Regions from separate parts of the Streptomyces deccanensis genome, predicted to be linked through region 1. Evidence: riboswitches for the same ligand, from Rfam matches in the RefSeq annotation. Region 1 holds a riboswitch; the other holds the start of a gene.

Region 1 (4,409 bases):
AACGCGGTCGCCGCCCCCGCGAGCCGCTTCGTCCGTTCCGCCCGCTCGGGCTCCGGCAGGGACAACGCCTCGTGCAGGGCGGCCGCCGTACCCACCACGTCGTACGGGTTCACCACCAACGAGTCGTCGCCCAGTTCCTCGTACGCCCCGGCCTCTCGCGACAGCACCAGCGCGCATCCCTCGTCGGAGACGACCGGCACCTCCTTGGCGACGAGGTTCATGCCGTCCCGGATGGGGTTCACCAGGGCCACGTCGGCGAGCCGGTAGGCCGCGAGGGAGCGGGCGAAGTCGTCCTTGAGGTGGAGGACGACCGGGGTCCAACCCGGCGTCCCGTACCGCTCGTTGATGTCGTCCGCGACCCGCTGGACCTCGCTCATGTAGTCCCGGTACACCGCGAGGTCCTGCCGCGACGGGTAGGCGAGGGCGATGTGCACGACGCGCTCGCGCCAGGTCGGCTGCTCGTCGAGGAGCTGTCGGTAGGCGTGCAGGCCGCGCACGATGTTCTTGGAGAGTTCCGTGCGGTCGACGCGGACGATCGTGCGGCGCGGGGTGCCGTCGGGCGCCGTACCGATCTGCTCGCGCAGCGCGGCCATGCGGTCGTCGACGTCCGCCTCGTGGGCGCGGGCCCGCAGGAAGTCCGCGTCGGCGCCCAGGCCGTGCACGCCGATCCGGGTGCCGGACGCGGCGTCGGGGCCGAGGACGGCGCGCGCGCACTCGGTGAACGCGTCCGCCCACCGCCGCGTGAGGAACGCGGCCCGGTCGGCGCCGAGGATGCCGTCGAGGACCTGCGCGGCGATGTCGTCGGGCAGCAGCCGGAAGTAGTCGACGGGCGCCCACGGGGTGTGGGAGAAGTGGCCGATCCGCAGGTCGGGGCGGAGTTCGCGGAGCATCCGGGGGACCAGGGTCAGGTGGTAGTCCTGCACGAGCACGGCCGCGCCGTCCGCCGCCTCCTGCGCGAGCGCCTCGGCGAAGGCGCGGTTGTACGTCTCGTACGACGCCCACTGGCGCCGGAACTCCGCGTCGAAGGAAGGTTCCAGCGGGGTCTGGTAGAGCATGTGGTGCACGAACCACAGCGTGGAGTTGGCGACGCCGTTGTACGCGTCGTGGTGCACGTCGGCGGGGATGTCGAGCATGCGGACGCCGGGCTCGCCGACGCCGCGGCGTACGGCCTCGCGGTCGCCGTCGCCGAGGGCGGAGCAGACCCAGACGGCCCCCGCCTCCGAGTCGATCGCGGAGAGCCCCGAGACGAGTCCGCCGCCGCCGCGCTTCGCTGTGAGGGCGCCGGATTCGTCCTCCGTGTACGTGATGGGGCCGCGGTTGGAGGCGACGAGGATCCGCGCGCTGTGCGTCGATGCCATACGGCACAACCTAGCCACGGGCTCCGCCGGTCAAACGTGGGGTGCGGCTGTGTACCGGGCGCCTGATGGGGTGGGGGGTGCGGGTGCGTCGGCGGCCGCGGCCCGGTGGGGCTTCTCGCGCAGTTCCCCGCGCCCCTGAAAGACCAGGCCCTGCGGGCCTGAAAAGCGCGGGGCGCAGCCCCGGCTTTTCAGGGGCGCGGGGAACTGCGCGAACGGCCCCCACCGGGCCCGCACCCGCCCGACGACAGAACCACCCCACCCCTCACGCGGCCTTTCGCCGCACGTACTCCCCGATCTCCACCATCGGCGGCCGTTCCTCCAGGTCCACCGAATACGTGCGCGGCTCGAACCCCTCCCGCCCCCGCTCGAACTGCGTCAGCACCGGACGGATCAGGTGCCCCCGGGCCAGCCGCAGCTGAGCCGTGCGGTAGATCGCCGCGGACATGCGGCCCAGCGCCGCCCCGTCCTGGTGGCGGTGTTTGCGGACGCCCACATCGACCTGGGCCAGCGCGTCGAGGCCGACCAGGTGGAGCGCGTCGACCAGCATGCCCAGCTCGATGCCGTAGCCCACCGGGAACGGCAGCCGTTCGAGGAGCGAGCGCCGTGCCGCGTACTCGCCGCCGAGCGGCTGGACGAAGCCGGCCAGCTGGGGCCAGTGCATGTTGAGGAGGGGGCGGGCCATGAGTTCGGTCACACGGCCGCCCTGTCCGGCGGCGGAGCCGAGGGGGCGGTCGTACATCGCCTTGACGAGGTCGACACCGGGCTCGGTGAGCAGCGGGCCGACGATCCCGGAGACGAAGTCCGACGAGAACTCCCTGAGGTCCGCGTCGATGAAGCAGACGATGTCGCCGGACGTCACCATCAGCGACCGCCACAGCACCTCGCCCTTGCCGGGCACGGCCGGGATACGGGGCAGGATCGAGTCGCGGTGGACGACCCGCGCCCCGGCGGCGGCCGCGACCTGCGACGTCCGGTCCGTCGAGCCGGAGTCGACGACCACGATCTCGTCGACGAGCGGGACCTGCCGCATGAGGTCATGGCGGATGATCGCGACGATGTCGCCGACCGTCTCCTCCTCGTTCAGCGCGGGCAGGACGACGCTGACCGTCTGTCCCGTGGCTCGTTTCGCGGCCATGATGCGGTGGAGCGGGCGGTCGGACATGGACCAGGAGCGGGTGTTCAGCCAGTGCTCGACTTCGTTCAGCACAGTGCGCGGCTCCTCTGCGTTCATCTCGCGGTTCGGACGGCTCTCTCAACTGTCCTGGCCTTCGGTTACAGTCTTGGACAACGCTGGTGACCATCGCATGTCGCGGCTCGTCGGCGTATACAACCAAATACCGCTCATCCAGAGGGGCAGAGGGATACGGCCCGATGAAGCCCCGGCAACCCTCCAGCCGGTCTCGTAGTGATCACTGTCGATCACACCGCGAGGCTCCCGGCTAGGGAAGGTGCCAAATCCGTCTCACGGCGAAGTGCGTCGTGAGGAAGATGAGGAGAAAGGGCCTCGCCTCCATGGCTGCGCAGACTGTTGCAAGCACCACCGAATCCTCCGCCTCCACCGGTTCCACGGTAGACCTCGGCCCCGCCGCCGCGCTGAGCTGTCGTGAGTGCGGCCACCGCGTCCCCCTCGGACCGGTCTTCGCCTGCGAGGAGTGTTTCGGTCCCCTCGAGATCGCGTACGACTACTCCGCGTACGAAACGGAGGAGCTGCGGAAGACGATCGAGTCCGGGCCCGCGAACATCTGGCGTTACGCGCCCCTGCTGCCCGTTCCGGCCGACGTCGCCGACAAGCCGAACATCAACCCCGGCTGGACCCAGCTCGTCAAGGCCGACAACCTGGCCGCCGCGCTCGGTGTCGACGCCGGCAAGCTGTTCATCAAGGACGACTCCGGCAACCCGACGCACTCCTTCAAGGACCGCGTCGTCGCCCAGGCCCTGGAAGCGGCCCGCGCCTTCGGCTTCACCACCCTCTCCTGCTCCTCCACGGGCAACCTGGCCGGTGCCGTCGGCGCCGCCGCCGCCCGCGCCGGCTTCCGGTCCTGTGTGTTCATCCCGCACGACCTGGAGCAGGGCAAGGTCGTCATGGCCGCGGTCTACGGCGGCGAGCTCGTCGGCATCGAGGGCAACTATGACGACGTGAACCGCTTCTGCTCCGAGCTGATCGGCGACCCGGCCGGCGAGGGCTGGGGCTTCGTCAACGTCAACCTGCGGCCGTACTACGCGGAGGGCTCCAAGACCCTCGCGTACGAGATCTGCGAGCAGCTCGGCTGGCAGCTCCCCGACCAGCTGGTGGTGCCGATCGCCTCCGGGTCGCAGCTCACGAAGATCGACAAGGGGCTCCAGGAGCTGATCAAGCTCGGGCTCGTCGAGGACAAGCCGTACAAGATCTTCGGCGCGCAGGCCGAGGGGTGCTCGCCGGTGTCGGTGGCCTTCAAGGCCGGGCACGACGTGGTGCGCCCCCAGAAGCCGAACACCATCGCCAAGTCGCTCGCGATCGGCAACCCGGCGGACGGGCCGTACGTGCTGGACATCGCGCGGCGGACCGGCGGGGCCGTGGAGGACGTCACGGACGAGCAGGTCGTCGAGGCGATCAAGCTGCTCGCGCGGACCGAGGGGATCTTCGCGGAGACCGCCGGTGGGGTGACCGTGGGCGTGACGAAGAAGCTGATCGAGGACGGGCTGCTGGACCCGACGCTCACCACGGTCGTGCTCAACACCGGTGACGGTCTCAAGACGCTGGACGCGGTGGCGGGGACGGGGCTCACCGCCACCATCCGGCCCAGCCTTGATTCGTTCCGTGAGGCCGGCCTCGCGTAAGCAGGACCCGTCAGCAAGTCGTTCGGCTGCGGGTAAGTGGGGGCTTGTCGCGCAGTTCCCCGCGCCCCTTAGGTTCGCTGCACTCCCCGGAGGTTTCAGATCATGTCCGTCAACGTCCGCATCCCCACCATCCTTCGCACCTACACCGGTGGGCAGGCCGAGGTCCAGGCCGAAGGGGCGACCCTCGGCGAGGTCATCGCCGATCTCGAGAAGAACCACAACGGGATCGCCGCC
Region 2 (4,409 bases), 1.8 Mb from region 1:
TGCGGCGTCTGCACCGGCTCGACCCGACCGGGCTCGACCCCCGCCTCGCGGGCGTGGAGCTGCTCGTCGCCTGCAACCCGTTCAACGTGCTGTGCGGTGAACGGGGAGTCGCCAGGGTCTTCGGCCCGCAGAAGGGGGCCACACCGGCACAGGTCGAGGAGTTGTCCTCGGCCCTGGAGAACTGGGCGTACGTCCTCACCCGGGACCTGCCCGGCAGCCCGGCCGGCATCGACCTCCGGCACGGCCCCGGCACCGGCGCCTCCGGTGGTCTCGGGGCCGGACTCGCCGCCCTGGGCGCCCGGTTGCTCCCCCGCTTCGAGGTGCTGCTGGGCCACCTGGACCTCGACGCCCGGCTCGCCCGCGCCGACCTGGTCATCACCGCCGAGGGCGCCCTCGACCACCAGACACCGCGCGGCAAGGTCCCCGCCGAGGTGGCCCGCCGCGCCAAGCTGCACGCCCGCCCGGTCCTCGCCCTCGCGGGCACCCTCGGCGAGGGCGCGCACGAGGTGCCCGGCGTGGACGCGTACACCGGCATCCTGCCCGCGCCGATGGCCCTCGCCGAGGCCATGGTCCGCGCGAGCGAACTCCTCACGGACGCCACGGAACGGGCCCTCAGGATGATCGTGCTGGGCGCACGGGTGACGGCCGACAGCAGAGGCACATCGGGGTCACCCCGCGTCGATCACACGGCCGGGACACAACGCCCGTCCTCCGTGCGGTAGTTCCACTTCGCGCCGTCCCGTACGAGCTCCTTGACCGCGCCGACGAACCGCTCCACGTGCTCGTCGGGGGTGCCCGCGCCGAAGCTCACCCGGATCGCGTTGAGGGACCGCTCGCCGGGCGCGGCCTCGGGGGCGCCGCACTCGCCCTGCGTCTGCGGGTCGCTGCCGAGGAGGGTGCGGACGAGGGGGTGGGCGCAGAACAGGCCGTCGCGTAGGCCGATGCCGTACTCGGCGGAGAGCGCGGCAGCGAAGTGGGAGCTGTTCCAGCCCTCGACGACGAAGGAGATGACACCGACGCGCGGGGCGTCGTCCCCGAAGAGCGAGAGGATCCGCACCTCGGGCACCTCGGCGAGCCCGGCGCGCACGGTGTCGATCAGGTGCCGCTCCCGGGCGACCAGCGTGTCGAACCCCGCCTCGGTGAGGGCCTTGCAGGCGGAGGCGATGGAGTAGGCGCCGATGACGTTGGGCGAACCGGCCTCGTGCCGGGCGGCGGTCTCGTGCCACTCGACGTCGATGCCGCCGTCGGTGCGCCGAGTCACCTTGCGGGAGGCACCGCCGCCGGCGAGGTACGGCTCGGCCGTGGCGAGCCAGTCGGCGCGGCCGGCCAGGACGCCCGAGCCGAAGGGCGCGTACAGCTTGTGGCCGGAGAACGCGACCCAGTCGACGTCCAACTCCTGTACGGACAGCGGGTGGTGAGGCGCCAGCTGGGCGGCGTCGAGGACGATCCGAGCGCCGTGCGCGTGCGCGGCGGCGGCCAGCTCACGCACCGGCCAGATCTCGCCGGTGACGTTGGAGGCGCCGGTGACGCAGACCAGCGCGGGCCCGTGCGGGTCGCGTCCCGCGAGCGCGGTCTCCAGCGTGGTGACGGCCTGCTCCGGCGTCCGGGGAGCGTCCAGGTACGTCACCCGCGCGTCGCGCCAGGGCAGCAGCGAGGCGTGGTGCTCGGTCTCGAAGACGAAGACCTGGCAGTCGGCGGGGAGGGCGGCGGCCAGGAGGTTCAGCGAGTCGGTGGTGGACCGGGTGAACACGACCTGGTCCTCGGCCCGGCAGTCGAGGAACTCCGCGACGGTCCTGCGGGCGTTCTCGAAGAGGTCGGTCGACAGCTGGGAGAGGTAGCCGGCGCCTCGGTGGACGCTGCCGTAGTAGGGCGCGTACGCCGCCACGTCGTCCCACACCCGCTGCAGCGCGGGGGCGCTGGCCGCGTAGTCGAGTGCGGCGTAGGTGACCTCGCCGCCGGTGACGAGCGGGACGGTGACATCCCGGCCCAGAACGGGCAGAGGGGCACAAACGGACTGGGCGGCGGCAAGGGTGGAGACAGACATGGGGGGACTCCCGTGAGGAGGCATGCGGAAAGAAGGCATGCGGAGGAAGGAAAAGAAGAGAAAGGGGTGCGCGGAGGCGGGGCTCGGCGGCCCTATCGCATTCGCTTGCTCACGGAAGACTCCCTCGAAGCCGCGCTTGCCGTAGACCTCGCTGCCTACGGCCCGGTCTTCACCCGGGGCACCCCGCCACGGAAGGAGGGTTGCCGGACAGCCAGCCGGGGCTATGGACTGTCACTCATGACCTGAACCAGAACGTACGTGAAGTGATCGCCGCGCCGCAACTCGTGTCCGGATCGCGGGATGGGGCGCGTGAGGGGTTGGGGGTGCGTGTTTCGTCGGCGGGTGCGGGTCCGGTGGGGGCTGATCGCGCAGTTCCCCGCGCCCCTGAAAAGCAGGGGCTGCGCCCCTCGCTTATCATCCCGCAGCCCCCTCGCCTTTCAGGCCCGCAGGGCCCGGTCTTTCAGGCCCGCAGGGCCTGGGCTTCTAGGGGCGCGGGGAACTGCGCGAGAAGCCCCACCGAACCCGCACCCGACAACGCACCCGCGCCCACCCGACGACCTACCGATTCGTCGCAGCGACCCACCGCTCGAGAACCCCACGCGCCGCCCCGGAATCGATCGACTCCGCGGCCTTGGCCATTCCACCCCGCAACTGCTCCGCCAGCGGCGCGGACGTCGGCTCCAGCGCCACCAGCGCCGCCGCCGAGTTGAGCAGCACCGCGTCCCGTACGGGACCGGTCTCCCCGGCCAGCAGTCGCCGCGCGACATCCGCGTTGTAGGACGCGTCTGCCCCCCGCAACGCCTCCACCGGCACCAGCTCCAAGCCCACGTCACGCGGGTCGAAGCTCTCTTCGGTCACCTTGCCGTCCCGCACGACCCACACCCGCGAGGTCGCCGTGGTGGTCAGCTCGTCCAGCCCGTCGTCACCGCGGAAGACCAGGGAGGAGTTCCCGCGCTCGGCGAAGACACCGGCCATGATCGGCGCCATCCGGGGGTCGGCCACACCGACCGCCTGGGCCCGCACCTTCGCCGGGTTGGCCAGCGGCCCGAGCGCGTTGAAGACGGTCCTGATGCCCAACTGCCCACGCGCGGCCGCCACATGGCGCAGCGCCGGATGGAACTTCACCGCGAAGCAGAAGGTGATCCCGGCCTCCTCGGCGACCTCGGCCACCCGCTGCGGCGTCAGCTCCAGATTGACGCCGAGCTTCTCCAGCACGTCGGACGCCCCGGACGCCGACGACGCGGCCCGGTTGCCGTGCTTGACGACCTTCGCGCCGGTGCCGGCGACGACGATCGACGACATCGTGGAGATGTTGACCGTCTTGGCGCCGTCCCCGCCGGTGCCGACGATGTCGACGGTCTTCCCGGACACCTCGATCACCTTGGCGTGCTCGTACAGTGCCTCGACGAGACCGGTGATCTCCTCGACGGTCTCCCCCTTGGCCCGCAGGGCCACCACGAACCCGGCGATCTGCGCGTCCGTCGCCTCGCCGCGCATGATCTGGTCCATCGCCCAGAAGGTGGCGCCGGCGTCCTGGTCCTGCCCGGACAGCAGCGCGTTCAGCACGGCGGGCCAGGAACGGCCCGCCGCGGTGTCGCCTCCAGCGGGGGTCACAGCGCTCATAGCCGCTCCTGGGTGTCGTAGCAGAGAAGAACAGAACCCCACCCTATCCAGGTCGGAGCACGGCGAAGGGCCCCCGTCCGAAGATCGGACGGGGGCCCTTCGACCGTGGTGTGGCGAAGCAAAGCGATCAGTGGTGGCCGTGGCCGCTCGTGATCTCCTTGTACTCCTCGACGGTGGGCTTGGCGATCTGGCTGTCCTCGCCGTAGTAGCCCTTGCTCAGCTTGACGCGGACCTTCTCCAGGCGCGACACCTTGCGGGCGACACCGTTCTCGTCGACCGCGGGGCCGATCTCGGCCGGCTTGTACTGCTCGTGCGCCGTGAGCGTGTGCAGCTGCTCCTGGCTGAGCGGCTCGTGGACCTCGATGAACTCACCGTGCGGCAGGCGCTTGATGATGCCGGTCTCGCGACCGTGCAGGATCTTGTCCTTGTCCCGGCGCTGCAGGCCGAGGCAGATGCGCTTGGTGACGATGAACGCGAGGACCGGGGCCACGAAGAACGCGATCCGGACGAACCAGGTGATGGCGTTGATCGACAGGTGGAAGTGGGTCGCCCAGAGGTCGTTTCCACCACCGATCAGCAGGACCATGTACCAGGTGATCCACGCGACACCGAAGGCCGTACGGGTCGGGGCGTTGCGCGGGCGGTCCAGGATGTGGTGCTCGCGCTTGTCGCCGGTGACCCAGGACTCGATGAACGGGTAGACCGCGATCGCGACCAGGACCAGCGGGAAGATCACCAGCGG

What was found. Region 1 has a riboswitch for S-adenosylmethionine ahead of thrC (threonine synthase). Riboswitches for the same ligand answer to the same signal wherever they lie in the genome.
Region 2: linked by a shared signal. The riboswitch ahead of L3078_RS12600 (aminotransferase class V-fold PLP-dependent enzyme) and the one ahead of thrC (threonine synthase) in region 1 are both predicted to bind S-adenosylmethionine.

The regions. Positions count from the first base shown of each region.
Region 1 is NZ_CP092431.1:4,671,309-4,675,717, reverse strand. Features, by position in the region: gene L3078_RS20785 (alpha,alpha-trehalose-phosphate synthase (UDP-forming)) at 1-1,358, opposite strand, end outside; gene L3078_RS20780 (glucosyl-3-phosphoglycerate synthase) at 1,621-2,565, opposite strand; SAM riboswitch class I at 2,697-2,853, shown strand; gene thrC (threonine synthase) at 2,871-4,175, shown strand; gene L3078_RS20770 (ubiquitin-like small modifier protein 1) at 4,278-4,409, shown strand, end outside.
Region 2 is NZ_CP092431.1:2,821,413-2,825,821, forward strand. Features, by position in the region: gene L3078_RS12595 (glycerate kinase family protein) at 1-722, shown strand, start outside; gene L3078_RS12600 (aminotransferase class V-fold PLP-dependent enzyme) at 683-2,044, opposite strand; SAM riboswitch class IV at 2,172-2,287, opposite strand; gene trpD (anthranilate phosphoribosyltransferase) at 2,603-3,667, opposite strand; gene qcrB (cytochrome bc1 complex cytochrome b subunit) at 3,795-4,409, opposite strand, start outside.